DNA from 3 places in the Parabacteroides sp. KHUB-03 genome. Region 1 is predicted to be linked to each of the others. Evidence: riboswitches for the same ligand, from Rfam matches in the RefSeq annotation. Region 1 holds a riboswitch; each other region holds the start of a gene.

Region 1 (11,035 bases):
GCATCTTCTTCAAAATTTGTCTCGATGTCAATAGCAGCATCAGCTACTCCTCCGGCAATTAATGTAAGAACACGTTCACGTGGGAAACCAAAAGTACAAGCTATTTCCACCGTATCGACAGCAGCCAATCGTCCGCTCGTTCCGGCACCTACGTATATAAGACGTCCACCGTTGTTCAGGCGTTCTGCTATTACGTCTGCCACTTCTGCAATATCCGATAATGACTCAGACAAGGCTGTTCCGGCCTCCTGCTCGGTTTTCCATAAAAGGGATGCTAAATCTGCTGTGTCCATTTTATGCAATTGAAGAGAAGGATCATACGGCTCTTCTGTAACAAGATTTTTATATTCGGGAATGCATCGTAATGATTGGGCGTATTGTTCTCCCACCGCAATTAATAATGCACCCAGTAAAGGTAATTCATTTGCTTCCTGCACTAAACGGACTTCTATAATATCTCCGGTCAAAACCGGAGATGCCTGTAATCTTGTTGTAATCTGTTCAGCCAAAGGATAACCTGCTGCTTGTACCGCATGGGCCAACCCGCCTCCTATCAGTATGAGATCTGTCCGGAACAGATAATAGGTCGTCCGTATTATTTGTACCAAACGTTCCAGATATTCATCTGTTTTTTCTTTATATGCAGCCTCTTTAAAAACTGCAACCAAATTATTATCAGGATGCACGGATGCAAGCAAAGATGCACTGGCCAGTTGATCATAACTGCCATCGGGTGTTTCTATACTACCCAATAACGGTTGGCTATAAGAAGGAGTCCATCTGCGTCCGTTTCTCCAAAGGGAGAATCCTAATCCTGTACCGATAGGCATTATGCCAACAGTACGATAGCCTTCAAGATATCCGGCTACGGATGCTCCTACCGCAGCAGCATCCGCATCATTTGATAACACAACAGGTACCTGATATTTATCTTTCAGCCATTCAATCCATTTATTATTTTTCAACGGAGCCAGATGATCTGCAGAAAACAAGACCCGGGTTCCTGCATAATCTACTATTCCGGCAGTGGAAATCCCAATAGCACATACTTCACAATCAGGGCACACTAAAATATCCATCAATTCCTGAAGAGCTTCAATAAAGTCATCAACAGTCTTATCCGTTCCCAGACGACTTTTTACCCTTTTTATTTCTTTAGGATCGATCTTGTACTCTTTTATGCACTTCATATAAGGTACGGCAAGACCTTTTATCCAGGAGCCTCCAATATCCAAAGTTAAATATATGCGTTTCATATACTGTATTTTATTCCATCATCCACATTGCTTCTTTCATTTCCTTTGAGACATCTATGCTTTGTGTAAAGTCCCAATACGACCGGTCCTTTTCAACTAAAACCTGTGTGCCGACAATCCAGCTCTGGATCCATCCCGTAAGTGTAGACCATGCTCCCCATCCTGCATCGGCATTTGAAGCCCAATAATCCCAACGGTTATAGTCGAAAGCACGCATCCATGCTCCGTCCAGATCTTTATGGTTCTTGCTTTTTACCTGAATACGGATTAAAAAGTCCGACAGCTTCAGAAGTGCTTCCTTGTATTGAGGATTTCCGGTTGCATGTGCAGCTTCGTTTAAAGCGAAGAAAGCAAAGTTGCATGTGTATAGCATATCTGCTACAGGGTCGCCGTTTTTTGCAATCAGAGGAGCTTCATGCAATCCATAGTCGCTATTAGATTTAGCACCGCCAAACATTCCGGTAGAACTACTGCCTAACTCTTCACGAATGGCACCACATTCTACCTGGTTCTTTAATACTTCCTGTACTATTGTATCTAGCCAAGCCCGGTGCTCCGGTGTATCTTCTACCTGAACCAGCCACGCTAATGGCAATACCATACGTGCACGTTCCTGCTGAATGCCGTTTGTCCATCCCCATTTATCAGGATAAGACTCCATTGTAATACGAATGCCTGATTTTGCTTTTTCCAACAAAGGCTTATATCCGGTTTTGTCGTATAACCACAGATAACAAGCCCACATCCACGATTCGAAATGGGGATGCGGATTGGTGTAGTCGCGTTCGCCATAATATTTCCAACCTTTTTCCAATATATCCGGCTCTTCTAACCGTCCTCCCTGGAAACCTTGCTTGCTGCATATCCTTAAATTTGCAAGTATACATTCTACCACAAACTTATTCCAACGTTCGTTTTTCAGATAAGCCGAAGCCCCTATTACGCCTAACAAAGAACGGGCATTATCATCATTATAGAATACATACGGATGTGTTTCAGACCAGCCTAAAAGGCCATAAGACGGACTGTTTTTATCTGCACGCGGACCTTTCCTGAAGTTCGCTTCATAAAACATATAATCCATCAGATGTTCTGAAGTTCTTTCATATTTTTTGTCATTCAGCAGATTGCCGGCAGAAGCCAGTAAAAAGGCGACTTCTCCTTGTACGTCATTTCGTAACCAATAACGATATTGTTCTGTACCATCATAATAAATAGTAGAAGCATGTCCTTCCAGAATACCGTCGGAACCATTACCCACCAGTTCGCAGGGAGGAACCGGAGGACCAACAGGCATTAGCCCGTCACCTTGTATTTCCTGTGCACGGGCTTTCCACGACGGATGTATAAAAAAGCGTCCGTTATACAGCCACTCGGTGCCTTTACGTATAGAAACAGCACGGGCATCAGCCGGCAATATAGCATCTTCGGAATAAGATGGTTGCGGGTCAGACTCCCACTTTGACAGAGTTATATTTTTTTTGTTAGCAACCCAGGATAGTATTTGCTCCCATACGGATTTCCATGAAGCGTTAGGAGCATATCGGGCAGTTTTAAAATTAGACAGGCACGACATTGCTATCATCGTATTTTTTTCCTTGAATAAAAGGGGAAAAACTTCCGTATCTGTCAAACCGTACTGTGCAATATCGAACCCTGCAACTTTTGCATACGAAATATAAGGATCTTTTACTGCCGCTTTATATATGTGGCAATCATTTAATGCCAACAAGCTCATTGGTTTTAACGTAGAAAAGAATTTGGAAGAAATAACACCCCGTTCCAATTTACCTGCATAAATATCTTTTGTTATCTGCACACCTGGATAATCATTGATAAACTCCACATATAACCTTAATTGCTTCTGTTTAGCCAGCTTATAAAGATCCTGGTTGATAACTGTTGGTTGATTGGGATATTCTGTTGCGGTTATAATAACACCGCTTCCTTTTGTTGCTTCTTCTATTGCTTGGGCAGGAGTGTCAAAACGTTTTACATTAAACGTTTCTTTAGTAAGTAACTGAAAAAGATCATTGTCCGCATGAGCACATATATTTATAGCAGTTTGCGCCATTACGTTGTGGCTTAAAAAGGCTAGTAAAAAAACAAGTATGTATGGTAATAATTTGTGGTTATTTGATTTCATTCTAACTGTTATTTTGCGGTTTATTCTAAAATGAACAGAGGGAATACATCCAGATTGTCTTGAAGCACTCCCTCTAAATTATAATTAAGCCTTAACGGCAATTACTTCTATTTCTACCAGACCATTTTTAGGTAAGGTTTTAACGGCAACGGCTGAACGTGCAGGAAAAGAGCCATCGAACTGCGAAGCATACACTTCGTTCATTGCTGCAAAATCTCCCATATCTGCTAAAAACACGGTAGTCTTAACCACATCATTAATGCTATAACCGGCCTCTGCCAGGATAGCGTGAACATTTTTAAATGCCTGAAAAGTTTGTTCTTTTACTCCTCCTTCTACAAAGTTTCCCGTAGCAGGGTCAATGCCTAACTGTCCTGAAGCAAACAGCATATTTCCTACCTGTATAGCCTGGCTATAAGGGCCTATAGCTGCCGGTGCTTTAGTTGTTGCAATAACTTTTTTCATTGTATATATATATTTAGAATAAATAGTTCTCTCCTATTCTTTCATTCGTTGACGTACCACTTCGTATATCAGTATAGAGGATGCTACAGATACATTTAGGGATCCTATAGTTCCAAACTGAGGGATTTTTATCATGCTATCGCAAATACGGAGGTTCTCCATTGAAACACCTGTATCTTCGGCTCCCATTACAATTGCGACAGGGCCTTCATAGTGTATATCAGTATAATTTTCTGTTGCTTTTTCACTGGCAGCATAAACTTTGACGCCGCTTTCCTGTAAAAAACGGATTGATTGGTTTATACTTTTTTCCTTACATACGGGTAAAACATGTAAGGCTCCAGCCGAAGTCTTTATCGCATCGGCATTCACTGTAACACTACCTTTCGCAGGAATAACAATCGCATCAACACCTGCACATTCGCATGTGCGGGCTATAGCTCCGAAATTACGTACATCAGTCACACCATCCAATAATACTATGAAAGGATTTTTTCCTTGTTCGTATAAGAATGGAATTATATCTTCGAGCTTTTGATAGGTTATGGCAGACATAAACGCAATCACACCCTGGTGATTCTTACGGGTCAAACGATCCAAACGCTCAGCCGGAACACGTTGTACTGCAATATCACGTCCTTTTAATACTCCAAACAGTTCACGGGAAAGATCGCTTTGTAATTCTCGTTTTACTAATATTTTATCAATTTCTTTGTCTGCCTGTATAGCTTCGATTACGGCACGTATGCCAAAAACCATTTCGTTCTCTTTCATGTATTATATTCTTAATTGAATATCAAATGTTTATTGGTTCAAGTTGTATAATATTTCACAACGTTGTGCAAATATACAAAGAATACACTAACTTTTATTACTCTTTGAAAGTTATATATCCGAAACTATTTCTACCATTGCTTCACACCAACTCGAATCGTTATTACAAAAAGAACAAAGTATCCTTAATAAAATATCAGAGACATTATTAACAACCCACTCTTTAAAATTCTCTTCTCTCCGCATCCGTTCAGGCCACTGGATTTACGTCTTGCGGAAAATTATTATTTAAACAGATTTCCATAATTAATAATTGCTATTTGTCTTTTATAAAGGATAAGTAAGCACTCCAATTATGTATCAGGACTGTCGTATTATGACTTTTGTAATTTATAGTTATGATTTTCTAATACCATAACTATAAATTACAAAAGTCATAACTATGAATGGGTAACTAATATATCCGGGGTTATAACCTCTGCTATAATTACAGGTATATATGTTACAATTATTCCATATCTGTAAATTATTATATACAGGTATGGGATAATGACAAAGTTCTGTGTCCCCACTTTGTTATTAAATATTTAAACTAATAAAGATATCATTCCTATTTTGTATTTTTGCAGCTCAAAATAAAAAGACAGTAAATGTTTTACAAAGGATTTCTCATTTTTGCAGGAATAATCGGGATGATATCTTTGCAATCGTTATATGCGCAACAGGGGATAAATTCGTCTCAATCTTCCGTCAGCAATATTTCAGCAACCTCACAAGACACAATCATTGCCCCTCCGTCACCTGAACCTCTTATGATAGATGGTAAGCCAATGAATGAGAAGCAACGTAACCGTTACTATAAACAGTTGCGTAAAGATTCCATACGTGCAAAGAAAAATGTCTGGTGGTCTATACTTGGCGGCCCGTCATATACACCTGAAGCGTCATTAGGTGTGGGTGGAGCTGTATTGGCAAGCTTCAGATTAAATAAGAATGATACAATTTCACAACGTTCTTTTATTCCGGCCGGATTCAATATTACATTAAACGGGACAATGGTGTTTGCCGGTGCAGGTACTCTATTTTTTAATGAGAATAAGTTCCGTATTTATATTAGTTACGGATATAGAAATGAGCCGTCCCATTACTTTGGCAAAGGTTATGAAAACATAGAACACACTGAAAAAAGCGATTCTACCACCAAGTTCCATAAAAGCTATTTCCAGCTTTATCCCCGCTTTGTATGGGAAATCAAACCCCATTTATATACAGGTGCTTTATTTGATATCAATTATACGAAATCTACAGACATTAATCCGGTTATGCAGGCGGATCCTTATTTTCAGAAATTCAAACTGAAATATGTTAACATAGGTCTTGGCGGTTTAATACAATATGATACCCGGAATGATGTTGCAACCCCTAGTTCCGGTATGTTACTTAGTGGTATAGCCAGGGTATACAGCAAATACTTCGGAGGTGCATACAATTATGGAATGTTTGATCTGGAATATCGTCAATTCCAGCAGGTTTTTCGTCCCCGAAGTACTTTAGCATGGGTTGCACGCTCATTGATAAGTGTGGGTGATATTCCGTTTACCGAGTTACCGTCATTCGGTTCTCCTTTTGATTTACGTGGTTATTACTGGGGGAAATACCGTGATAAGACAATGGCTTATGCCATACTTGAATATCGTCACATGTTCGGTAGTGTAGAAAAATACAAAAGCGGAAACTTTTGGGCAAAATGTGGTTTCGTGGGATGGATAGGAACAGGTACTATAGGAAATGCTCCTGTTGTAGATTGGAGTAAATGGAAATTTAACTACGGAGTTGGTCTTCGTATACAGATGCAACCGGGGAAGAATTTCCGGCTGGATGTAGGTAAAGATCCGAACCAAAAAGGTATGGCCGTTTATATGAATATGACAGAAGCGTTCTAAAAAGGACACTTTCTTAAATTTAACACTTCTTTTTTGTAATATTCTTTAATCTTTATACCTTTGTATTACATAAAGGGGTGCCAAACTGTATGGGCTGAGATCATACCCTCGAACCTGATACGGGTAATGCCGTCGTAGGAAAGCACAGAGGCTTTTTCCCTCCTTTTTGATAAGAAAAATGGATAGAAACAATATTTTTCGTTATCCAACAGCACTAACTATCGCAGGATCCGATAGTGGTGGTGGAGCAGGAATACAAGCAGATTTGAAAACATTTTCTGCATTGGGTGTATTTGGAATATCGGTTATCACTGCAATAACAGCACAGAATACACAAACTGTTTACGGAATACAAGCCGTTACTCCCGATTTATTGAAAAAACAGATAGATGCCGTTTTTCTGGACTTCACAATAGATGCTGTCAAAATAGGTATGCTTCATAATAAAGAAGCCATCCATATTGTTGCAGAATCAATAAAAATCTTTGCTCCCGCTTATACAATATTAGATCCTGTTATGATTTCAACAAGTGGGAAGAAGCTTTTGGAAGATAATGCAATACATGTACTTATCGATGAATTATTTCCTAACGTAGCCTTGGTTACTCCCAATGTTGATGAAGCAGCATATTTATCCGGTATCAATATTAAAGATGAAAAGGATATGGAAAAAGCTGCCCGTTGTTTACAAGAGATGGGATGTCGCTCAGTTCTTATAAAAGGCGGGCATCTGGCCGGTATAACGACAAAGGATATTCTTATCATGCCGGATTTGGCTCCAATACATCTTGAAGTTCAAACAGTTCATACGAATAATACACATGGTACCGGTTGTACCTTGTCATCGGCCATAGCTGCATATTTAGCTCTTGGCAATAATTTACAGGAATCTGTACGTATGGCAAAAATATACATTACGAACGCTTTAGCAGAAGGAGCTGATGTCTGTGTCGGTAATGGACATGGTGCAACGAATCACTTCTTTTCTCCGGTGCCTTTACAGAAAATAAAATTACACGGATGAAAAAATTGTTTGTTATAACAACACCATATTTCTTCTGTGGCGAAGGAGAAATCCTTTCCAATCTGTTTAGGGAAGGAATGGGATGTTTGCATCTCAGGAAACCGCATTGTAGCCGATCTGCATTAGAGAAGTTGATCTTGGAAATACCTTCTCAATATTACTCACATATTGTTTTACACGATCAATTTGGACTGGTTGCAAACGGTAATCCTTATCATTTTAAAGGAATCCATCTAAATAGAAGAAACAATACTATTCCCAACGGATTTTCGGGAAGCATAAGTTGTTCATGCCATAGTTTGCAGGAAATATCAGAGAATGCAAAATTTGATTACCGGTTTCTCAGCCCTATTTTTCAAAGTATATCCAAGCAAGGTTACGGAAATGGCTTTCCTTTAGACATACTATGGCAAGCATCAAAAACAGGTCTGATTAATGAGAAAGTAATTGCACTGGGAGGCATTGACATTTCCACTATACCGCAGCTCAAAGATATAGCTTTCGGAGGCGTAGCAGTATTAGGAGCATTATGGGGCCAATCTCCTTCTGAAAAAGAAGTAAATAATATTATAAAACGATTCAAATCATTAGAATTATGTCTGGCTATTCATTGATAAAAAATACAAACCGTCTGATGCTCATTACAAATTGTTCCGGCAAATATACAGAATTGGATCAGGCTAAAATGTTTTATGAAGGCGGAGGAACTTGGTTGCAACTCCGTATGAAAGATAAATTTGACATAGAAATTGCCAGGGCAATTTCCCAACTTAAAATATCGGATCCCGAATATATCTTTTGTATGAATGATAATCTGGAGATGGCTATGGAAAGTCACGCCAGGGCTATTCATTTGGGTAAACAGGATATGCCTTTATCTGAAGCCCGGCAAATTTTAGATAGCTGTCATTGGAGCCTTATTTCTCATATAGGCGCTACTGCCAATACTTTGGAAGACATATTGCATGCAGATAAAGAAGGGGCTTCATATATAGGATTGGGGCCTTATCGTTATACAGAAACGAAAAAGAAATTAAGTCCTATTTTAGGTCTGGAAGGGTATCGTAAAATAATAAATGAGTGCAGAGAATCCGGATGTATGATTCCTATTGTCGCTGTAGGCGGTATCCGTTTAGAAGATGTTGGTCCTTTATTTGATGCAGGTGTCGATGGAATTGCCGTATCAGGATCTATTGTTAATGCTCCGGATCCTATAGAATCGACCCGGAAATTCTTATCTGAGATAAAAAAATATTGCGGAGATAAATATTAAACTTAAATATATGGCAACAAAGAAAAACATGCGTGTATCTTATCCTTCTTCTGAGAAAATATATATTCCGGGAGAGATTAATAAAATTAAGGTAGGTATGCGTAAAATCAAGCTGTTAGATACCGTGACGATAGACGATAACGGCGAAAAGATATGCAAGAAGAATAATCCGGTGATTGTTTATGACACAAGCGGTCCTTATTCGGATTCCAAAATATCAATTGATATTAATGCCGGTCTTCCCCGTATTCGTGAAGACTGGTATGAACGTCGCCGTGACTTAATCCAGTTAAGTGAGCTTACCTCAGAATATGGCCGTGAAAGATTAGAAAACCAAACACTCGACTCAATCCGTTTTCCCAAGCGCCATTTGCCCTATCGAGCCAAAGAAGGGAAAAATATCACTCAGATGTATTATGCCAAACGACGCATCATAACACCGGAAATGGAATATGTTGCCATTCGCGAAAACCAACAGATTGAAGCATTGGGACTGAAATCATATATAACACCGGATTTTGTTCGTAAAGAAATAGCAGCCGGACGTGCCATTATTCCGGCCAATATTAATCACCCGGAAGCAGAACCAATGATTATTGGTAAAAAATTTCTTGTCAAAATCAATACAAATATCGGCAATTCGGCTCTTTCATCCGGTATAGATGAAGAGATAGAGAAAGCTGTCTGGAGCTGCAAATGGGGTGGCGATACTTTGATGGATCTTTCCACCGGAGACAACATCCATGAAACACGTGAATGGATTATTCGAAACTGTCCGGTACCAATGGGAACCGTGCCTATTTACCAGGCATTAGAAAAAGTAAACGGATGTGTAGAAAATCTGACCTGGGAAATTTACCGCGACACTCTAATAGAACAGGCAGAACAAGGTGTAGACTATTTTACAATTCATGCAGGTTTATTAAAAAAACACATAGAATTGACGCAGACGCGTCTGACCGGAATTGTTTCACGAGGCGGTTCAATTATGGCCAAATGGATGCAGATTCATAATGAAGAGAATTTTCTTTACACTCATTTCTCTGAGATATGCGAAATATTAAAAGCTTATGACGTTGCCGTATCTATAGGAGACGGTTTACGGCCTGGCTCTATTTACGATGCCAACGACGCTGCTCAATTTGCCGAATTGCATACAATGGGAGAATTGACACAAGTAGCCTGGGATCAATTCGTGCAAGTTATTATTGAAGGACCGGGACATGTGCCGATGAATAAAATACACGAAAATATGAAAGAGCAACAATATGCCTGTCATGGTGCACCTTTTTACACACTAGGCCCTTTAACGACCGATATCGCTCCAGGTTACGATCATATAACTTCTGCCATCGGTGGTGCACAGATTGCTTGGCACGGCACAGCTATGATTTGTTATGTTACTCCTAAAGAGCATCTGGGATTGCCAAATAAAGAAGATGTGCGCAACGGTGTTATTGCATATAAAATTGCTGCACATGCAGCTGATTTGGCAAAGGGACATCCTGGCGCACAAGTGCGTGACAATGCTTTAAGTAAAGCCCGTTTCGATTTCCGTTGGAAAGACCAGTTCAATCTGGCCCTTGATCCGGAGCGTGCATTGCAGTACTATAAAGAAAGTGCTGTAACTGATGGAGAGTATTGTACGATGTGTGGTCCTAATTTCTGTGCTATGAGGATTAGCAAGGATGTACATAGCAAATGCAAGGATTAATCTTTAGATTTGTTGTCCTTTAGAAGAGGTGACTTTTGAAATATCAAGACAAAAATATTGATTTCAAAAGTCACCTCTTTTTATCATGCGCCCGCATTCATATCCTTCATCATATAATTCAGATAGTTTCTTAACGTCCCGTTCCGTACGTCCAACAGTGATTGGGTTTTGAGGACGAATAACAATAGCCTTATCTTCCGCTTCTAATTGATCGATATAATCTAAAACATTATTATAACTACGATAACGTAACTTCAGCTGTTCCCTTATTGCCGGATATTTACGATAAATGAATCCGGGTAAATAAAAATCTTTATTAGCTTTCCTATAGCCTTTATTGCGAGTTAGAATAATGACATTTTTTTTGTAACCGTCCTCTATAGCCCGACGAACCGGAATAGCATCACAAACACCTCCGTCTACCATAGGAATCCCGTTTA
Region 2 (11,035 bases), 1.3 Mb from region 1:
CCAACATCCAGGTAGCTACGATACCGACTGCAGTGGTGAAGGCATCACCTATCGGGATCGGAGAATCTGTAAAATTATTCAATACATACCAGATCATAATAAAAATGGTTAATAGAGCGATACCGACTCCCACAGCAAGCTTAGGTGTCAGATGACGGTATATTATTCTTTCGGAAGAATTTTTATTTTCTTCCGGAAGAAATTTGTTTTTCTTCCGGGTCCATTGCCAGAAGCCGTAAATACTTATGCCGACATAATACATGTTAAGTCCCATATCAGCATATATTTTTGAGAAGAAAAATACGAACACATAAACCAGCGACGTGAGAAATCCTACCACCCACATGGCCCGGTGTTGTTTTATCTCAAGAATAAGATAAAGCAAACCGGTGATAACGCCGAAATACTCTAAAAAGTTGACAGATGATAGTTGGCAAATGATAGTTGGCATATTATTAATTAGAATTTTAAAGTAAGACGTGCCATGGCATTGATACCGGCTTGTGTGAAATAAGCGGCGGAATCGATGCGTTTGCCATCTACGATAGACGAATATACGTTTCCGTTTGTTTCGTATTCGGTATTAAATAGATTATTGACGGTTACATCCACCCCGATTTCTTTTAAGAACTTGGGCTTTATGATGTAACCAACACGTAAACTGTTGATAAAATAAGGATCGATGGAGCGGGATTTGCTGGATGTATTATCCAAATGCTGACGGCTTACATATTGCGAATTAAAACCGGCAGAAAAGTTTTTCCAGTTAAAATTGAACATACTGTTTGCTATTACATTTGGAGAAAAAGCAATATCTGTAGAACCAAATTGAAATTGAACTTCTTCTTGCCCGGGCACAGGGTCCCAGTTGCTGTCCAGATTACTTACCGTTTCGATGAAGTTTTTTATCTTATTCCGGCTCCAGGTAACGTTCCCGCTCCATAATAACCATTTGGTGATGGTTATGCCGGCCGTCAGTTCAATTCCCATACGGTAGCTTTCTTTTATATTGGATGTGAGAGCTTCTCCTATTTCGCTGATTTTTCCGGTCAGAATAAGCTGGTTGTTGTAATCCATAAAATAGAAATTGGCACCCAGGTGGAATCGTGGATGTGTGAAGCTGTATCCGGCTTCGTAGTCGAACAATCTTTCGGGAACAGGGCGTTCATTAATACCTGCTTCGGTGAAGTTGTCGCGGTTGGGTTCGCGATGGGCAACAGAGAAAGAGGCAAATGCATTATGGAATCCTTTGTTGAAATTGAATCCGACTTTGGGGTTGAAAAAGTTCCAATGACGATTGACATAAAGATTGTCTCCGGCTTTATCATCGTTCCCTTTAATTGTATAATCTATGCCTCGGTATTGCAGGTCTGCATATCCGTTAAAATAGTCGGTGAAGAGATAATTTACTTTTGCATATGCATTGTAATCTGTTTTATCTCCGGTGTTGCGATAGTATTCGTAATCCGGTTTCGGAAGGCTGTTAACTTGTTTTGCCCATATAACACGGCCAAAATGATTTCCTGCATATTTATTGGCGGCAGCACCCAACGTTATTTGCATGCTTTTGCTGCGATAATTAGCATTGTATACAGCACCGTAGAAATCGTTATCTAACCATTTGCGGCGGACAAGGTCGGTTTTCTTAACCTCTTTACCGGACGGGTCAATATAATTGGGAAGTTTGTATTTTTCATATTTGGCTTCGGCTTTATAATCTTCGTAATAGCCGCTACCATCTGTGTAATGGAGAGTGAGTGCCATATTCCAGAAATCGTTAAGACGTTGGCTTGCCATTAGTTGATAATTGTGCTGCCAATAATTGTCTGTTTGGTTATCGTAGAATTTGGTTACGCCGTCTTCTTCATATGCGCCGCATGAATTATAAGTCCGGTCTGTTTTCAGCTTGTCTGCCGGTACACCGTTCCATGCCTGGTATGTTTTTTCGTTGTTGCCGAAGGTCTGAAATTTGATTAATGTATTGGAAGCATAAAAAGCTGCCGATACATAATAAGAACTCATCCGGGCGAAAGCGCGGTCTATGTAGCCATCGCTACGGATATTTGAATATCGGGCATCAAAAGCAAAATGGTCGTATAATAGCCCGGTTCCGCCTTTTACCGTATTTTTTACAGTACCGAAAGAACCGGCTGAAATAGAATATTCGGCGTATGGTTGTAAGGCCGGCTTTTGCGTCTGCATGGCAACCGTAGCTCCAAAAGAAGCAGCTCCGTTTGTAGATGTACCTGCTCCGCGTTGGATTTGAATACTTTCTACGGAAGAAGCGATGTCTGCCATGTTTGCCCAAAACAAGGTGTGCGATTCGGGGTCATTCATGGGAACCCCGTTTACTGTAATGTTGATACGGTTTGCATCTGTTCCCCGGATACGGAAACCGGAGTAACCAATGCCTGTTCCAGCATCGGAAGTCATAATAACAGACGGAGATTGGGAGATAAGATACGGAATACCTTGTCCGTCGTTTTTACTGTTAAGCTCTTTTCCGGAAATATCCGTGTAAGCAACGGGGGTTCCTTTTACAGCTTTGGTAGCGGTGATCACAACTTCATCCAATGATATGTCTTTGGCGATTTTCAGGGAGTCTGCCGTTTCATGGGATTTGCCCTGTACATTAGGAATGACCAGTGAAGCGGCCATTACGATTAAAACACTTTTCATCCTTTTGCCTTTTTATTTAAAACGAAATGGTTGAATAGTGGAGGAGTGAGTATTGATTCAATTTCCCTGCGCCGGCATTACCCGTATCAGGTTCTATGGGTATAATCTCAGCCTGCAACCTTATCAGAACGAATCGGTACAAGCACCCCCTTGTATTCGGTGGCAAAGATAATGAAAAAGAGTATTTGCACAAAAAATACATATTTCTTTGTAAAGTCGTTGACAATTTGTATATTTGCAAGCGATTAAGCGAAGATGAGGAGGGGGCGGGTAGTCCCCTTCTTTTGTTCTCAACTGTTTGTATATGATTGAAAAAAGTGTAGTAAGCCAGTTGGTCGAGGAAAAATTAGCCTCTTCAGACAATTTTTTAGTGGATATAGTTATTAAACCGGGAAATCTTATTATTGTCGAGATTGATAATGATGAGGGTGTTTGTATTGACGACTGTGCAGAATTGAGCCGTTATCTGGAAGAACATCTGGACCGGGATGTGGAAGACTATGAACTGGAAGTTGGATCGGCGGGCATCACATCTGCATTTAAGGTTTTTCGCCAATATGTTAAGAATATTGGCAATGAAGTGGAAATGTTGCTTAAAAACGGAGTCAAGTTGGCAGGTGTGCTGAAATCGGCGGATGAAACCGGTGTGGTTGTTACCGTTGAAAAGCAGATCAAACCGGAAGGTGCAAAGCGAAAAGTAACTGTGCAGGATGATCAGTCGTATACATTTGATGAAATAAAATATACAAAATACTTAATAAGATTCAAGTAAATTATGGCCAGAAAAGAGGAAACAATCAGTATGATTGACACCCTTGCGGAGTTCAAGGAGTTGAAAAATATAGATAAGGAGACAATGATTAGCGTATTGGAAGACTCTTTCCGAAACGTTATAGCTAAGATGTTTGGCACTGATGAAAATTATGATGTAATTATCAACCCCGAAAAAGGTGACTTTGAAATTTGGAGAAACCGTACGGTGGTAGCAGATGATGAATTGGAAGACTCTAACCTGCAACTTACTTTGACCGAGGCCCGTAAGATTGATGCCGACTGTGAAGTGGGTGAAGAAGTAACGGATGAAGTACATTTTGCAGATTTTGGCCGTCGTGCTATCCTGAACCTGCGTCAGACTTTGGCTTCTAAAATACTTGAATTGCAAAAAGATAGTTTATACGCGAAATATAAAGACAGAATCGGATCTATTATTGCGGCTGATGTATATCAGGTATGGAAAAAAGAGATTCTGTTGCTGGATGATGAGGGAAATGAGTTGCTGCTCCCGAAATCGGAACAGATCCCTACCGATTTTTATCGTAAAGGAGAAACCGTTCGTGCTATTGTACAACGAGTGGATAATTATAACAATAATCCGAAAATTATACTTTCGCGTACAGACAAAGTGTTCCTGCAGCGTCTTTTTGAATTGGAAGTGCCGGAAATTAATGATGGTCTGATTACCATTAAGGCTATTGCCCGTATCCCGGGTGAAAGAGCCAAAGTTGCAGTGGAATCATATGATGACCGTATTGACCCGGTGGGCGCTTGTGTTGGAATGAAAGGTTCTCGTATTCACGGAATTGTCCGTGAGTTAAGAAACGAGAATATCGATGTAATTAATTATACATCCAATGTGTCGTTGTTCATACAACGAGCATTAAGCCCGGCAAAGATTTCATCTATACGTGTGAACGAAGAAGAACGTAAGGCAGAGGTTTATCTTCGTCCCGAAGAAGTTTCATTAGCTATCGGTAAAGGCGGTTTGAATATTAAACTCGCTTGTATGTTGACCGAATATACAATTGATGTATTCCGGGATATAGAAGGTGCTGATGAAGAAGATATTTATCTGGATGAATTTGCAGATGAAATAGACAGCTGGGTAATCGATGCGCTTAAGAACATAGGTTGCTATACAGCAAAAGGTGTTCTTGCTATGAATCGCGACGAGATTGTGGAACGTGCTGACCTTGAAGAACAAACAGTCGACGAGGTACTTGCTATTTTATCTGCCGAATTTGAGGATGATGGAGACAACGAATAAGTATTACGACAAAGTTAGATATGCCTATAAAATTAATTCAAGTACAGAGAAAATTAAACGTGGGAATCAACACGGTTGTTGAATTCCTGCACCGAAAAGGGTTCTCGGTTGAGGATAATCCCAATACGAGAATCAGTGATGAACAGTATGCTTTGCTCGTAAAAGAGTTTGGAAAAGATATGCCGGAGAAAGATTATTATAATCGTTTTGCGGCAGAACGCGTCCAAAAAGAGACTCCTTCTGTGAAAGAAGAGAGGCCTTCAGAAATTAAAACGGAAATTCCGGAAGATTTGAAACCTAAGTTTGTGACTAAAGGACGGATAGATCTGGATAACTCCCATAAAAAAACACAGGAAAAGCCTACGGTAAAAGAAGAACCTGTAGTGAAAAAAGAAGAACCGGTTGCTGTAAAAGAGCATACAAAGCCTTTACAGGATGTTCCGGTTGCTAAACCTGTTCCTGTTGTGGAAAAGAAGCCGGTAGAAAAACCAGCTGTTGTACAGGAATTTAAAGCTGAGGAGAAAAAAGAAGAAAAAGTTATAGTTGTGAAAGAAGAAAAAGCCGAAAAGAAGCAGCCCGAGGTTGTAGTTGGTGCTGAAAAAGTAAACTCTGGTAAAGAAGTCGAAATAAAAGACAACACTACTGCCTCTAGTGATGACTCTGACGAGGCTGTTTTCCGACTCAATACTCCGAAGTTTGAATCGAAAATTAAAGTTACCGGAAAGATAGACCTAAATGCTCTGAATCAATCAACCCGTCCTAAAAAGAAGACGAAAGAGGAAAAGAGAAAAGAGCGGGATGAGAAGCAAAAATTTGCCGGAAATAAACCGAATAATCCGAATGGCCCGTTTAAAGGTCCAAAGGATGCAAATGCCGCTCCTAAGCCAGGTACGCCGGTGAAAGCCGGTGAGGAAAATGATGCGAAGAAAAAACGTAAACGCATCAAAAAAGATCGGGTGGATGTAAACAACACTCCGGGGACAAACTTTACCCGTGCTCAGCGTGATGAACGTAAGCCTCGTCTGAAGAAACCTGTAAAGGCCGAAGTTAGCGAAGAGGATGTTCAGAAACAAATTAAAGAAACGTTGGCACGTCTGACGAATAAGGGTAATAAGAACAATAAGGGTGCTAAATATCGCCGTGATAAACGTGATGCTGTTCAAAAACGTGAACACGAATTGCAGGAACAGGAAGAACGTGAAAGCAAAATATTGAAACTTACAGAGTTCGTTACGGCTAATGATTTGGCTAATATGATGGATGTTCCGGTGACACAAGTTATCGGTACTTGTATGAGTATCGGCATGATGGTTTCTATAAACCAGCGTTTGGATGCCGAAACAATCAATATCGTAGCAGAAGAATTTGGTTTCAAAACTGAATATGTGAGTGCTGAAGTAGTAGAAGCCATTAAGGCAGACGCAGATGAAGATAATGAAGATGACTGGGTTTCGCGTCCGCCTATCGTAACAGTGATGGGACACGTAGACCACGGTAAAACATCTTTGCTGGATAATATCCGTAGCGCGAATGTGATTGCCGGTGAAGCCGGAGGTATCACGCAGCATATCGGTGCTTATAATGTGAAGTTGGCAAGTGGCCGACGTATTACATTCCTGGATACTCCGGGTCACGAGGCATTTACTGCCATGCGTGCCCGTGGTGCGAAGGTGACGGATATTGCAATTATTATTGTTGCTGCCGATGATAACGTGATGCCACAGACTATTGAAGCGATTAACCACGCATCGGCTGCAGGTGTTCCTATCGTATTTGCAATTAATAAGATCGATAAGCCACATGCAAATCCTGAGAAAATCAAGGAAGAGCTGGCAAATATGAATTATCTGGTGGAAGACTGGGGTGGTAAATACCAGAGCCAGGAGATCTCAGCCAAAAAAGGTGTTGGTATCGAAGAATTGCTTGAAAAGGTATTGTTGGAAGCCGACTTGTTAGATTTGAAAGCCAATCCGAAGAAGCGTGCTGTCGGTTCAATTATTGAATCATCGCTGGATAAAGGACGTGGTTATGTATCGACAGTGTTGGTAGAAAACGGTACATTAAAGATGGGTGACATTGTATTGGCCGGTACCCATCATGGACGTATCAAAGCGATGTTTAACGAGCGTAACCAGCGCGTTGAAAAAGCAGGTCCGTCAGAACCGGTTATGATTTTAGGTTTGAACGGTGCGCCTCAGGCCGGTGATACATTTAATGTATTGGAAACGGAACAGGAAGCACGTGAGATCGCAACGCGTCGTGAACAGTTGCAGCGTGAATTAGGTATTCGTACTCAGAAGATGCTGACACTGGATGATATAGGCCGCCGTATAGCTGTTGGAAACTTCCAGGAACTGAATGTGATTGTTAAAGGTGACGTGGATGGTTCTGTAGAAGCTTTGTCAGATTCACTGATACGTTTGTCAACCGAAGAAATCCAGGTGAATGTAATTCATAAGGCTGTTGGTCAGATATCCGAATCGGATGTAGTACTTGCTGCTGCGTCAAATGCTATTATTATCGGGTTCCAGGTGCGTCCGTCTGTACAGGCTCGCCGTAATGCGGAAAAAGATGGCGTTGAAATCCGTCTGTACTCAATTATCTACGATGCAATAGAAGAAGTGAAGAGTGCAATGGAAGGTATGCTTTCTCCTGAAATTAAGGAAGAGATTACGGCCAACGTGGAAGTTCAGCAGGTATTCAAGATTACCAAGGTTGGTACGGTTGCTGGATGTATGGTTCGGGAAGGTAAGATCAAGCGCACGAATAAGATTCGTTTGATTCGTGACGGTATCGTAATCTATTCCGGAGAACTGGGATCTTTGAAACGTTTCAAAGATGATGTGAAAGAGGTGGTTTCCGGCTTGGATTGTGGTTTGAATATTACTAATTTCAACGACATTCAGGTGGGTGACATCATCGAGTCATACGAAGAAACAGAAGTAAAAAAGACGTTATAGCTATGAACTGGTTGGACATTACATTACTATGTCTGGCAGGAATAGGATTTGTAAAGGGCCTGTTTGATGGAGTCATCAAACAGGTTGTTTCGCTTATAGCCCTTTTTGTTGCAATCTTTTTTTGTACCCGGGTAGCTTCTTGGCTAAAAGGATATATCATTGCTTTGGATTGGTTTCCGGCGGAAGGTGTAACAATTCTCAGCTATGTGGCAGGATTCTTGTTGATTGTAGGAGTTGTGTTATTGGCCGGGGAAGTAGTAAGCCGTATAGTAGGCGTTACTCCGTTGGGGGTATTGAACCATCTGGCCGGTGGAGTGTTGGGGCTATGTTTTATGATGGGATTTGTAAGTTTAATACTGAACGGTCTGGAAGAGGTAGACAAAGGTTCGGTCCTTATACCGAGACAGGCAAAGGTAGAATCCCGGTTTTATCATACCGTGATAAAGATTATTCCAACCATTTACTTTGATAATTTGTTTTTTAAAGAAGGAGTAAATGGTATAAAATCAAATATATAAATATGCAAGAATCAAATGATATAATTAATGAGGTAACAAGTGGCGACTATAAATACGGTTTTGTTACCGAGATTGATACGGAAACGATTCACCGGGGGCTGGATGAAGAGACGGTACGTATTATTTCTGCTAAAAAGAATGAACCCGAGTGGTTGCTCGAGTTCCGCCTGAAGGCATACCACCACTGGCTTACACTGGAAATGCCTAAATGGCCTCACCTTACGATTCCGGCAATAAATTACCAGGACATTATTTATTATGCAGCTCCAAAAAAGAAAGAAGGCCCGAAGAGCCTGGATGAGGTTGATCCGGAATTGTTGAAAACATTCGATAAATTAGGTATTCCGTTGGAAGAACAGAAGCATTTAAGCGGCATGGCTGTAGATGCCGTCATGGACAGTGTATCTGTTAAAACTACCTTTAAAGAAAACTTGGCGGAGAAGGGGGTTATATTCTGTTCTTTTAGCGAAGCTGTTCAACATCATCCCGACCTGGTACAGGAATATTTGGGAAGTGTGGTTGGTTATCGTGATAATTTCTTTGCAGCTTTGAACTCTGCCGTTTTCTCGGACGGTTCGTTTGTATATATACCGAAAGGTGTCCGTTGTCCGATGGAACTAAGTACTTATTTCCGTATCAATGCAGCCAATACCGGACAGTTTGAACGTACATTGATTGTTGCCGATGATGAGGCTTATGTAAGTTATCTGGAAGGATGTACGGCTCCGATGCGTGACGAGAATCAGTTGCATGCGGCAATTGTGGAAATTGTAGCAAAAGAACATGCAGAGGTGAAATATTCTACGGTACAGAACTGGTATCCAGGCGATAAAGAAGGAAAAGGCGGTATCTATAATTTCGTTACCAAACGTGGTTTATGTAAAGGTGAGGGTAGTAAAATATCCTGGACACAGGTAGAAACCGGATCTGCTATTACCTGGAAATATCCAAGTTGTATTTTAGCAGGAAATAATTCGGTTGGCGAATTTTATTCAGTGGCTGTCACAAATAATTATCAGCAGGCCGATACAGGTACGAAGATGATCCATTTGGGAAAGAATACACGTAGTACGATTGTTTCTAAAGGTATTTCTGCCGGTCATAGTCAGAACAGCTATCGCGGGTTGGTTAAGGTTTCACCCCGTGCGGAGGGTGCACGCAACCATAGCCAGTGTGACAGTTTATTGCTGAGTTCTACTTGTGGTGCCCATACTTTTCCGTATGCCGATATTCAGAATGAGACAGCTGTGGTAGAGCATGAAGCAACTACCAGCAAGATTAGTGAAGAGCAGTTGTTCTATTGTCAGCAACGCGGTATTTCGGTTGAAGAGGCAGTTGGGTTGATTGTAAACGGGTATGCCCGTGAGGTTATGAACAAACTTCCGATGGAATTTGCTGTCGAAGCACAGAAATTGTTGACTATATCGTTGGAAGGTAGTGTAGGATGATAAAAATATAAATGTATGTTAGAGATAAAGAACTTACATGCCAATGTAAATGGCAAAGAGATATTGAAAGGTATAAACTTGTCGGTTAAGGCCGGTGAAATACATGCAATCATGGGACCGAACGGTTCCGGCAAAAGTACGTTAAGCAGTGTATTGGTGGGGAATCCTGCTTTTGAAGTGACCGAAGGGGAAGTCACTTTCAATGGCAAGGATTTGTTGGAGCTTTCGCCCGAAGACCGCAGTAGGGAAGGTATCTTCCTGAGCTTTCAATACCCGGTGGAAATCCCGGGTGTAAGTATGGTGAACTTTATGCGTGCTGCTTTGAACGAACATCGTAAGTATAATGGCCAACCTCCTGTATCGGCTACCGATTTCCTGAAGTTGATGCGTGAAAAGCGTGCAATTGTCGAACTGGATAATAAGCTGGCAAACCGTAGTGTGAATGAAGGTTTCTCTGGTGGTGAAAAGAAACGTAATGAAATATTCCAGATGGCAATGCTCGAACCTAAACTGGCAATTCTGGATGAAACCGATTCCGGTTTGGATATTGATGCCCTGCGTATTGTGGCTAATGGAGTAAACAAGCTGAGAACTCCTGAAAATGCAGCAATTGTAATTACTCACTATCAGCGTTTGCTGGATTATATTAAGCCGGATGTGGTACACGTTCTTTACAAAGGGCGTATTGTGAAGACAGCCGGTCCCGAACTGGCTCTCGAACTTGAAGAAAAGGGTTACGACTGGATCAAGAAAGAGATGGGGGATGAATAATATGAAAGCAGAACAGCAGTATATCGAGCTTTTTGCACAATGTGAAGACCTTGTATGCCGTCATGCCTCGGAGGTGATGAATGCTCCTCGTGCACAGGCATTAGCTGATTTTGAAAGGCTGGGCTTTCCTTCTGTAAAGGGCGAAGATTATAAATATACGGATGTAGCTCTGGCATTTACTCCGGATTACGGGATCAATATCAACCGTTTGGATATTCCTGTAAACCCGTATGATGTATTTCGCTGTGATGTACCGAATATGAGTACCTCCCTTTATTTTGTTGTAAATGATTCTTTTTATGATAAAGAATTGCCCAAAGCAAATTTGCCGGAAGGGGTCTATGTCGGAGGATTGAAAACTTTTACCGAACAACATCCGGAAATAGCAGCCCGTTACTATGGTAAGGCTGCCTCGAGCAGTAAAGATGGCATTATAGCTTTGAACACGATGCTGGCTCAGGACGGTTTTGTTTTGTATATACCAAAGAATGTGGTGGTAGAACGCCCTATCCAGTTGGTTAATATATTTCGCAGCGACGTGGACACGATGGCCAATCGCCGTATTCTGGTGATTATGGAACCTCATTCCGAGGCAAAGTTGCTGGTTTGTGATCA
Region 3 (11,035 bases), 190 kb from region 1:
TACCATTGGAACGATTTTAAGCAGACCTCCAAGGATAAGCATATTAAATGCTTTTTCATTCTTCATTTCCGTGGCAACATCCATAGCATCTACGCGATAGACAGAGATGTCCGTACGTTTTACGGAAGTATGGATCCCGTAACCGTCATAAATAAGAATACCGCCCGGCTTTACTTTACTTTCAAATTTATCCATTGATGGTTGATTCAATATGATAGCAATATCATATTCGTTCAGAACAGGAGAACTTATACGGTCATCACTTAAAATTACTGTCACGTTGGCCGTACCGCCACGTTGTTCGGGACCGTAAGAGGGCATCCAACTTACCTCTTTTCCTTCCATCAACCCGGAGTAAGCCAATATTTTACCCATTGATAAAACTCCTTGGCCTCCGAAACCTGCTATAATTATTTCTTGTTTCATCTTACTATTATTCAACATTTTTTAAGTCACCTAACGGATAGAAGGGGAACATGTTCTCTTCCATCCATTTGTTTGCTTTTTCCGGTGTCATTTTCCATCCGGACGAACAGGTAGAAACAAATTCAACAACCGAGGTTCCTTTGCCGGACATTGAATTTTCAAATGCTTTACGCAACATTTTCTTTGCTTTCTTTACAGCTGCCGGAGTTTGTACGCTCTGACGGGTTACCAGGCAAGTTCCTTCCAATTCTGCAAGTAAATTACTTATTTTAAGAGGATAGCCGTTTAAGGCAATATTACGTCCGTACGGACAGGTCGATGTAGGCATGCCTTCCAACGTGGTGGGAGCCATTTGTCCTCCGGTCATACCGTAAATAGCATTGTTTACGAAAACGATCACGATATTTTCTCCGCGATTGGCTGCATGGATAGTTTCTGCTGTACCAATAGCAGCCAGGTCACCGTCTCCCTGATAAGTAAATACCATTTTTTCGGGATTTAGCCTTTTTACGGCAGTGGCAATTGCCGGTGCACGTCCATGAGCAGCTTCAAGCCAATCTATATCGAGATAATTATAAGCAAATACGGCACATCCTACGGGGGAGACACCTATTGTTTTTTCTTCCATATCCATGTCGGCAATTACTTCGGCAATAAGCTTATGTATAACACCGTGGCTGCAACCGGGGCAGTAGTGCATGGAATTTTCATTCATTAATCTGGGTTTTTCATATACCAGATTTTCCGGTTTAATTATTTCGTTGAGTTCCATATGAATAATTTTTCAATTTGTTAATATGCCAATGGATTTGCTCTAAAGACCAGCATATTATTAATTAATAAACCTTACTACGTATTGTGCTAATCTCAGTACAATAGCAGCTCCGCCACAATACAAGAATACACTGCGGTCGTTAACTGCAAAATAACATATTACGGCAGCAATAGCCAATAGCATAAAAAGCAATGTCAGTATTTCGTCTATTTTACTTCCACGTTTCATAAATTGATAATTTTTAATTCTCAATTATCAACGTCTTTAATGCATCCAATACTTCATCCGGAGTAAATACGATACCTCCTAAACGTCCGAAATGCTCGACTTTTACTTTACCGTTTACAGCCAGGCGAACATCTTCTACCATTTGTCCGGCATTTAACTCAACAGAAAGCATGCCTTTTACCTGACCGGCATATTTTGCAATTATTTTTGCAGGGAACGGCCACAAAGTGATAGGACGTAATAAACCCAGTTTAATGCCTTCTGCACGGGCATTCTCTACTACTTTCTGGCAAATACGTGCTGAAGAACCGAAAGCGATCAGCAAATACTCTGCATCGTCACAAAAGAACTCTTCATAACGAACTTCGTTTTCTTCGATTTTTTTATATTTAGCCTGAAAGCGGATATTATTCTCTTCCATTTTTGCCGGATCCAGCTCAAGGGAAGTGATAACATTAGACTTGCGATTGGCCGTTTTTCCCTGTACAGCCCAAGGACATTCTGCAATAATTTCTTCTTCGGTTCTGCGTTTATGGAATGGAGGCATAACCACTTTTTCCATCATCTGGCCAATGATACCGTCTGCTAAGATGATAGCAGGATTAGAATATTTGAACGCAAGATCAAAGCCTAAACCAACAAAGTCTGCCATTTCCTGTACGGAAGAAGGAGCTAGAGTTATTAACCGGTAGTCGCCGTGTCCGCCGCCTTTTACAGTTTGGAAATAGTCGGCCTGACTGGGCTGGATTGTTCCCAGTCCCGGACCTCCACGCATTACGTTTACAATCAGACAGGGAAGTTCTGCTCCTGCTATATAAGATATACCTTCTTGCTTCAGACTTATCCCCGGACTGGAAGACGAGGTCATTACCTTTTTTCCTGTTCCGGCTCCACCATACACCATATTGATAGCAGCCACTTCACTTTCTGCTTGCAAAACTACCATTCCTGTAGTTTCCCACGGCATTTCAGCCATAAGGGTTTCCAAAATCTCGGACTGAGGAGTGATCGGGTAACCGAAATATCCATCTACACCATAGCGGATTGCAGCGTGCGCGATAGCTTCATTACCCTTCATTAATTTTATATCTTCTGCCATATCTTTATTTTCAACTTTCAATTATCGATTTTCTTTTTGTAGATGGTTAAACAACCGTCCGGACAAACCCAACCACAACTAGCACATCCTATGCATGCATCCGGATTTTTCATGTACACATAATGGTACCCCTTGTTGTTAACTTCCCTGGGATGTAGTTCCAGTACATCTGATGGGCAGGCTACAACGCAAAGGTTGCAGCCTTTGCAGCGTTCCGTGTTTACAACAACAGCTCCTTTTATCTTCGCCATAATTATTCTGTTTAAAATCTATTGTTTCATTCAAGTCGCCAAAGTTAGCAAAAACTTTGAAAAGTGTTTCCTTTTCGCTGTAATTAGTAACCAAATCCTGTCAGAAGAGTGGAAAAATGTACTATATTTGCAACGACTTATCATAGGGGTGCCTTAATATACAGGCTGAGATTATACCCATTGAACCTGATCCGGGTAATGCCGCCGAAGGGAAGAAGGTAGAATGATTGAATAAAAGAAAGCGTTTACCTCTATGTGCTTTCTGATGTTTTTAACTCTAAATTATAATTGGTAATGGAACAGATTGTTTCAACAGGAATTATTGATTCCTATTTTGCAAAGTTAAAGAGTAATTTATCAGTAGACGTAGCTATCGTAGGTGGAGGCCCATCCGGTATTGTTGCTGCTTATTATTTGGCAAAAGCCGGAAAGAAGGTAGCGCTTTTTGACCGTAAATTAGCTCCCGGAGGAGGTATGTGGGGTGGTGCTATGATGTTTAACGATATTGTAGTACAGGAAGAAGCTATGCCTATTGTTAAAGAATTGGGCGTGTCTTATCATGCTGCGGGTAATGGTACTTATATTATGGATTCTGTTCATACCACTTCTGCACTGATTTATCAGGCGACTAAAGCAGGGGCCACAATTTTTAATTGTTATTCGGTAGAAGACGTCGTATTCCATAACGATGCCGTAGCAGGCGTGGTGGTAAACTGGGCTCCGGTAATCCGTGAAGGAATGCATGTCGATCCATTGACTATTATGGCAAAAGCTGTTTTGGAAGGTACGGGACACGATTGTGAAGTTGCCCGCACAGTTGCCCGTAAGAATGATATTAAATTGAATACACCTACCGGAGGCGTGATAGGAGAACGTTCTTTGAATGTGGAATTAGGCGAGTCTACTACTGTAGAAAACACGAAAGAGATTTATCCCGGATTGTTTGTCTCAGGTATGGCTGCTAATGGTGTAAGTGGCAGTTTCCGTATGGGGCCTATTTTCGGGGGTATGTTGATGAGTGGTAAAAAAGCCGCCGAACTGATTTGCGACAAGCTGGGTAAATAACCGGAGGTAATTTTATTTAATGATATATTGGCTTTAGCTGCATTTATATAATGTTTGGCTAAAGCCAATTTTATATTTATATTTGTCTCGTCCGGTTAAAAAACCGGCGTCCAGATTAGGAATATGTTTAAAACCACTATTATGAAGAGTCGACTAATGAATCTTTTTCCGGCTATTTTATGCCTTCTTTTTTATTCGGTTACCACAAATGCGATAACCGGTAAGTCTTCGGATATTGTTATTGAAAACAGTCAGATGCGTCTGGTCATCAGTTCGGATGGCAAGGCACGTAGTTTGATACATAAATCCAGCGGCCAGGAATGTCTGGATACTCAGTCGGAACTCCCGGTTTGTGCTATAACTCAATATAGGCCTTATGATAATGAGAACTTTCTTATGTTTCCGGCCAAGCCCCGCACTTTTCCTTCAAACAAAGTAGAACGGATTGGGGATACCTTGCGGGTTGAATTTGAAGATACATATGATATTGCTTATATACCGATGCATATTACGGATGACTATATCCATTTTACTCTCGACAAGATTGATTACCGTATTGAAGATTTTGGAGTAAAACGCAAAACAGAGATCGATGAATTTACTCTTATGCAATTGCCTGTCCGTAAACGTGAAAATTTCGGTGAATGGCTAAATGTTGTATGGGATGGAGATGTGGCAGTGAACCTTCTTGCAACTTCTCCGTGTACCCGTATTGATGCTTTTCAGCAAAAAAATGCAATTAACTTATATGCAGGCCTTGACTATCAGGTGAAATTGTTTGGAGCCGGTGCTGCATTGATAACCACGTCAAAAGACCGGTTGTTGCCATGTATTGACCGGTTGGAGCGCGATTACAATATGCCGTTGGGTGTTGAAAGCCGGCTTCGCCAGGAATATCCTTATTCTTATTATGAATTGCGAAATGTGACGACTGAAAATATAGATGAACATATCTCTTTCGCGAAAAAAGGCGGTTTTAAAACCATTGTTATTTATTATGTAGACTTTGCGAAATCTTGCGGCCACTATCCCTGGCGCAAGGAATATCCGAACGGAATGAAAGACCTGAAAGAAATAACAGACAAGATATATAAAGCCGGAATGATCCCGGGTTTGCATTTGCATTACTCAAAGGTTGGACGGGATGATCCTTATTTAATGGGGGATAATCCGGATACGCGCTTTAACCATGTGCGTAATTTTACTTTGGCGCGTCCGGTCGATTCTACTTCTACAGTTCTTTATATAGAGGAAAATCCGGAAGGAATACAAATGGAAAAGAACCGTACATTGCTTCAGATAGGAAAGGAGTTGATATTGTATACAGGCTTTACTACCACTCCTCCATATCAGTTAACCGGTTGTACGCGCGGTGTAGGCGGCTCTGTTCCCCGTGTTTATGATAAAGGCGAAAGATTCGGGCTGTTGGATGTAGACGACTGGCCTTTATTTGTCCGTGTAGATCAGAACACCGGCTTACAAAAAGAAATAGCTGAAAGGTTAGGGCAGATATATGAAGGTGCCGGTTTCCGCTTTGTCTATTTTGATGGCGCCGAAGATGTTCCTATGCCTTATTGGTATAATGTATCCCGCTCCCAATTGGCTGTTTATAATGAATTAAGTCCAAAACCATTATATGCCGAAGGCGCTTTGAAGTCGCATTACGGATGGCATATTTTGAGCCGTGGAAATGCTTTCGATATTTTTCCGCCGGAACGTATTCGTCCTGCAATGAAGAAATATACAACGCGTGCGGCACGTCAGATAGCAAAAGATTTTACATCGGTCAATTTTGGTTGGGTAAATTATCTTGCTCCTTCGGAGAAAACAATCGGCATGCAGCCTGATATGTATGAATATATATGTAGCCATGCGGTTGCATGGAATAGTCCTATTTCGTTGGTAGGTAACCTGAATGATCTGCGGAAACATCCTCGTACGGATGATAACCTCCAAGTTATTCGCTGGTGGGAGGAGGCCAAGTTGAAGGGAGTTTTTACCGAAGCGCAGAAAGAAATGCTGAAAAATCTTGATCAGGAATATATCTTATTAAAAGATAAGGGCGGGCGGTATGACTTATATCCTTATAAACAAATAACTACAGATGCGGAGCTTCCTATCCGGGCATTTGTTTTTGAGAAACATGGTAAAACATGTATTGTGTATTGGCATATGTCGGGAAGTGGAGAAGTGGTGTTGGATATAGACAAACGTAAAATCCGCTTGTCGGATGTTGTAGGTAAACGAATCCCGATACGTGAAAAAGATGGTAAGGTTGTTATACCTGCTGCCGGACGTTTATTCCTGGATATTGACTTGCCTGTAGAAGAAGCTATTTCTTTATTCAGAAAGTCACTGGGATTGCTTTGATTAAAGCTTCACTTTTGTTTATTATAAATCGCCCCGATCATTTTATAAAATCATCCCGATCATTCGCAAAAAAGATCGGGATGATTTAAATAGCTGTTCGTTTTTATAAAGAATTGACGATTTTTCTCTGTTCTTTGAAAAAAAGGATACGTTGCATTTCTCCGCTTTCCGAAATCAAAGTGGAAAACTTTTTTAAAGATTGCAGCCACTCTTTCTGTAAATCGCAGAAATCTTTGTCCATTGAGGTAATAGAGTTGATTGCATATACACGAATGAGGCTCAATTGGATGTTATTAGCTTCGAAATAGCTGTAAGTTGCTTCAAAACTTATGTTGGATATATATATATGTACATCTTTTCCCGTATTGAATTTACCTTTAGTTGCAACTTCTTCCAGTTTATCCAGTAAATCCAATAATTCTTGTTTCAGGCATGAAAGCTCTTCTTCTGAAATGAGGTGTATGCTTACAAAATATTTTATATTGTTCACAAGCGAAAAAAACATCATGTTATCCCATATATAATTTGTAGTATGAATCCGTTGTGTTTCATAGATAAAATCATTCTGGGCATTAATCAACTCGTCGGACAATTTCAGTTCCGAAATTTTTTTGATACAATTTACTTTTTCGTGCTGATACATCCACATGAAAAGCCGGAAGCGTGATAAATTGTCATATTTCAGATAAAAAGTCTGAGGTATGATATTGGATGCCGTACTTAGTTCTGCTGCGGGATTATCTCTGAAAGCCTTGAATATTTTTACATAATGGTTGATAATTGTGTAATAGCTTTTTATCGGGTTTGCATGGTGTATCATATTCAGATTGAACATAGCGTTGTTTTGTGCGCTACTACTGGCTATGTGGTCTAAAGATACACCCAGTTTTCGTGAAATAATGATTGCTTCATTGAATGTGAAAGGTACTTCTCCACGCATACGCCGGTAGACAGCTTCTTTCCCGATGTACAGAATATCCATTAAAGTGTTGGCTAAATTTATTCCATCGGGTATTTTTTCTTTCATTGCTTCAATTAACCCGTTGTTTAATACATCGATTGTCATTTGTAAGACTCCTATGTTAATTTGTTGACTATTATATTTGTAATAAACAAAACTACAATCCGTTTGTTTCGAAAAACGCAAACTTTATCTTTTTTACCGGATAAAGTTTCGTTTTACAAGCCAACCTGTTTGGATACTTGTCAAACTAGAAACTTATTTCTTCTGTGATACATTTTATTAGCTACAAATACCTGAATGAACGGACATAACTTTGTAATGTTGAATAAGAATGTATAATTTAATATGAAAGAGAAGGTGGGCGATTTATAATGAGGAATTTACGAATATAGTTGTATCTCTTTCAAATAAAAAAAATACTTTATATCTTTGTTGCGATGTTGAAAAAGACAAAGAAATATATTATTCGATATGTGATGCTTCTGGCAGGTATCGTGCTGTTGATGTCAGTAATAGTTCCGCATCATCATCATGAAGACGGATTTCCTTGCTATAAATCGTTAGCAGAATCGCATCATGCCAATACGACACACGGATGTTGTTGTGACGGACACAACCTTGCCTTTTTCTCATCATTACAATTGCACGTAACAGATATGGATGCCAATATGCATCTTTTCCCCCTGTTAGTGTTGTTTGATTATGTAAATCCTCCCGAACCGCTTTTATGCGATTGCCCTTTTCATAAAGAAGGTGCCGTCTATATAGAATCGCTGCACGATACGTGGATCGTATCGGCGTCCGGACTGCGTGCCCCTCCTGTGTGCTAAAATAAACTTTTTCGGATGAAATTTAAATTTCTTTCGAAAGAAATTTTGTTTTCTCCCGGAAGGATTGTTTTTTCCTTCCATAATAATAAGCACAAAAAATAAATCACATTTATGAAAAAGATATCAATCTTATGGGTGCTTTGCGCCTACATTTTTGCCGGATGTGCAGGAAATGCTTCACAATCCGGACATGAGGGACATGATCATTCACATGAACAAGAAGCCCATGACCATGAACACGAAGAAGCAACCAGTGAACATATTCCCGGTGAGGTGATCTTTAATCAGGCATTGGCGGAAGCTGTTGGTTTGGAAACAATAGATTTGCAGCTTGCCCCGTTTACCAATGTTGTTAAGACAAGCGGACGCGTAATGGCGGCTCAGGGAGACGAATCGGTTGTGGTTGCTACTGTGCCCGGTGTCGTTACGTTGGGCAGTCTTCCTTTTGTGGACGGAACATCTGTACGTAAAGGCCAGGCTATCCTGAGCCTTGCTTCCAGTGGCATTTCTGATGGTAATATAGCTGCCAAAGCTAAGTATGCTTACGAGACGGCGAAGAAAGAATATGAGCGTATGGAGCAATTGGTTGGCGATAAGATTGTTTCGGCCAAAGATTTTGAACAGGCCCGTTTGAATTATGAGAACGCAAAGGTGGCCTATGAAGCTGTGGCCGGCAAACAAACGGCAAACGGAGTATCTGTGGTTTCTCCTATCAATGGTTATCTAAAAAATATACAGGTGAAGGAGGGCGATTATGTTTCCGTAGGTCAGCCTATTGCTACGATTTCACAAAACAACCGTTTGGTGTTGCGTGCCGAAGTTTCGGAAAAGTATTACAACGAGCTGCCGGCTATTACGTCGGCCAATTTCCGTACTCCGTATGATAATGCCACATACAAATTATCCGAACTCCACGGACGTTTGCTTTCCTATGGTAAATCGTCTGATTCAAATTCTTTTTATGTTCCTGTAACATTTGAATTTGATAATAAAGGAGCCGTTATTCCCGGTTCTTTTGTGGAAATTTATCTGCTATCGTCTCCTATGGAAAATGTATTGAGTGTACCAGTGTCTGCATTAATAGAAGAACAGGGAGTTTATTCTGTATATGTTCGTTTGGATGAAGAAGGTTATCTGAAGAAAGCGGTTACCCTTGGGGCAGACAATGGCTCGGAAGTGCAAATCCTTTCCGGTTTGCAACCAGGAGATAAGGTGGTAACCAAAGGTGCATATCAAATTAAGCTGGCTTCGGCTTCCAATGCTATTCCGGCACATTCTCATAGTCATTAAATCCGATAGTCATGCTGAATAAAATTATATATTACTCGCTGCATAATCGGCTGGTTGTTTTGGTTTGTGCCGTGTTACTGATGGTTGCCGGAACCTACACTGCGTTTAATACGGATGTGGATGTGTTCCCGGATTTGAACGCTCCGACTGTTGTTATTATGACGGAAGCAAACGGAATGGCGCCCGAAGAGGTAGAACGTTTGGTTACATTTCCAGTAGAAACTGCAGTAAACGGGGCAATGGACGTACGTCGCGTACGTTCGTCTTCTACGACAGGATTTTCTATTGTATGGGTGGAATTTGATTGGGGGACAGACATATACCGTGCCCGTCAGATTGTATCTGAAAAGCTTGCTGTTGTAGGTGAAAGTCTTCCTGAGAATGTGGGTAAACCTACACTAGGTCCGCAATCTTCAATTTTGGGAGAGATGATGATTATAGGACTCACTGTAGACAGTACGAAGAAAGAAGTTGTGCCTACTACCGAGATGGGTTTGCGTACAATTGCCGACTGGACGATCCGTCCTCGTTTGCTATCTACAGGAGGTGTTGCTCAGGTTGCTGTTATAGGCGGTGATATTAAAGAATACCAAATCTTATTGAATCCCGATAAAATGAGGTTTTACGGCGTTGGTCTGGATGAAGTACTGACTGTTTGCCGCAATATGAACCGGAATGCTAATGGCGGCGTGTTGTATGAGTTTGATAATGAATATATCATCCGTGGTGTTCTTTCTACTGCTAAAGCAGATGAAATTGCCAAAGGTGTGGTTAAGACAGTGGATAGTTATCCGGTTACTTTACAGGATATTGCTACTGTTAAAGTAGGTGGTAAGAGCCCGAAGTTAGGTTTGGCTTCGGAACGTACAAAGCCAGCTGTGCTGGTCACTGTTACCAAGCAACCTAATACAAGTACAATAGACCTGACAAATAAATTGGATGGCATTATTGCAGACTTACAAAAAAGCTTGCCTGCTGACGTGCATATCTCAACGGATATTTTCCGCCAGAGCCATTTCATCGACAATTCTATCAATAATGTGAAGAATAGCTTGTTTGAGGGAAGTTTCTTTGTTATCATCGTGTTGTTTATCTTTTTGATGAATGTACGTACAACAGTTATTTCACTGGTAGCACTTCCGCTTTCATTATTGGTTACTATTATGGTACTCCATTACTTAGGGCTGACGATTAATACCATGAGTTTGGGTGGTATGGCAATCGCTATCGGTTCTTTGGTGGATGACGCGATTGTGGATGTAGAGAACGTATATAAACGGATACGTGAGAATCGTTTATTACCTGAAGGAGAGAGACGTTCTATCCTGGAGGTTGTTTTTGACGCATCTCGTGAGGTACGTATGCCGATATTGAACTCCACGCTGATTATTGTAGTCAGCTTTGTGCCTTTGTTCTTTTTGCATGGAATGGAAGGCCGCATGTTGATTCCTCTGGGCATTGCTTTTATTGTATCGCTGTTTGCCAGTACAGTAGTTGCACTGACGTTAACTCCGGTTTTGTGTAGTTATCTGCTGAATAGTTCTAAAGGAAATAGTGCTGCAGCTTTGAAAGAATCCTGGGTGGCGCTAAAACTGAAAGTTGTTTACGGCCGTGCATTGAAAGGTGCATTAACTCATTGGAAAATAGTAGTAGGATCTACGTTGGCGCTTTTTGTGGTGGCACTGATTGTGTTCTTTGGTTTGGGGCGTAGCTTCTTGCCTCCGTTTAATGAAGGTT

Evidence for each region. Region 1 has a riboswitch for thiamine pyrophosphate ahead of thiD (bifunctional hydroxymethylpyrimidine kinase/phosphomethylpyrimidine kinase). Riboswitches for the same ligand answer to the same signal wherever they lie in the genome.
Region 2: linked by a shared signal. The riboswitch ahead of ACYIB7_RS13725 (TonB-dependent receptor) and the one ahead of thiD (bifunctional hydroxymethylpyrimidine kinase/phosphomethylpyrimidine kinase) in region 1 are both predicted to bind thiamine pyrophosphate.
Region 3: linked by a shared signal. The riboswitch ahead of ACYIB7_RS08795 (sulfide-dependent adenosine diphosphate thiazole synthase) and the one ahead of thiD (bifunctional hydroxymethylpyrimidine kinase/phosphomethylpyrimidine kinase) in region 1 are both predicted to bind thiamine pyrophosphate.

The regions. Positions count from the first base shown of each region.
Region 1 covers NZ_CM153257.1:1,848,588-1,859,622, forward strand. Annotated here, with positions in the region: gene ACYIB7_RS08020 (N-acetylmuramic acid 6-phosphate etherase) at 1-1,256, opposite strand, end outside; gene ACYIB7_RS08025 (hypothetical protein) at 1,267-3,330, opposite strand; gene ACYIB7_RS08030 (RidA family protein) at 3,487-3,867, opposite strand; gene rlmB (23S rRNA (guanosine(2251)-2'-O)-methyltransferase RlmB) at 3,901-4,641, opposite strand; gene ACYIB7_RS08040 (BamA/TamA family outer membrane protein) at 5,292-6,584, shown strand; TPP riboswitch at 6,648-6,742, shown strand; gene thiD (bifunctional hydroxymethylpyrimidine kinase/phosphomethylpyrimidine kinase) at 6,763-7,608, shown strand; gene ACYIB7_RS08050 (thiamine phosphate synthase) at 7,605-8,222, shown strand; gene ACYIB7_RS08055 (thiamine phosphate synthase) at 8,204-8,881, shown strand; gene thiC (phosphomethylpyrimidine synthase ThiC) at 8,892-10,595, shown strand; gene ACYIB7_RS08065 (patatin-like phospholipase family protein) at 10,659-11,035, opposite strand, start outside.
Region 2 covers NZ_CM153257.1:3,170,404-3,181,438, reverse strand. Annotated here, with positions in the region: gene pnuC (nicotinamide riboside transporter PnuC) at 1-451, opposite strand, end outside; gene ACYIB7_RS13725 (TonB-dependent receptor) at 460-2,679, opposite strand; TPP riboswitch at 2,726-2,837, opposite strand; gene rimP (ribosome assembly cofactor RimP) at 2,984-3,451, shown strand; gene nusA (transcription termination factor NusA) at 3,455-4,723, shown strand; gene infB (translation initiation factor IF-2) at 4,744-7,683, shown strand; gene ACYIB7_RS13705 (CvpA family protein) at 7,686-8,201, shown strand; gene sufB (Fe-S cluster assembly protein SufB) at 8,204-9,649, shown strand; gene sufC (Fe-S cluster assembly ATPase SufC) at 9,665-10,420, shown strand; gene sufD (Fe-S cluster assembly protein SufD) at 10,413-11,035, shown strand, end outside.
Region 3 covers NZ_CM153257.1:2,033,620-2,044,654, reverse strand. Annotated here, with positions in the region: gene ACYIB7_RS08820 (2-oxoacid:acceptor oxidoreductase family protein) at 1-426, opposite strand, end outside; gene ACYIB7_RS08815 (thiamine pyrophosphate-dependent enzyme) at 434-1,198, opposite strand; gene ACYIB7_RS08810 (hypothetical protein) at 1,259-1,429, opposite strand; gene ACYIB7_RS08805 (3-methyl-2-oxobutanoate dehydrogenase subunit VorB) at 1,443-2,528, opposite strand; gene ACYIB7_RS08800 (4Fe-4S dicluster domain-containing protein) at 2,546-2,779, opposite strand; TPP riboswitch at 2,914-3,011, shown strand; gene ACYIB7_RS08795 (sulfide-dependent adenosine diphosphate thiazole synthase) at 3,074-3,844, shown strand; gene ACYIB7_RS08790 (hypothetical protein) at 3,986-6,214, shown strand; gene ACYIB7_RS08785 (hypothetical protein) at 6,318-7,280, opposite strand; gene ACYIB7_RS08780 (DUF6769 family protein) at 7,616-8,008, shown strand; gene ACYIB7_RS08775 (efflux RND transporter periplasmic adaptor subunit) at 8,120-9,298, shown strand; gene ACYIB7_RS08770 (efflux RND transporter permease subunit) at 9,310-11,035, shown strand, end outside.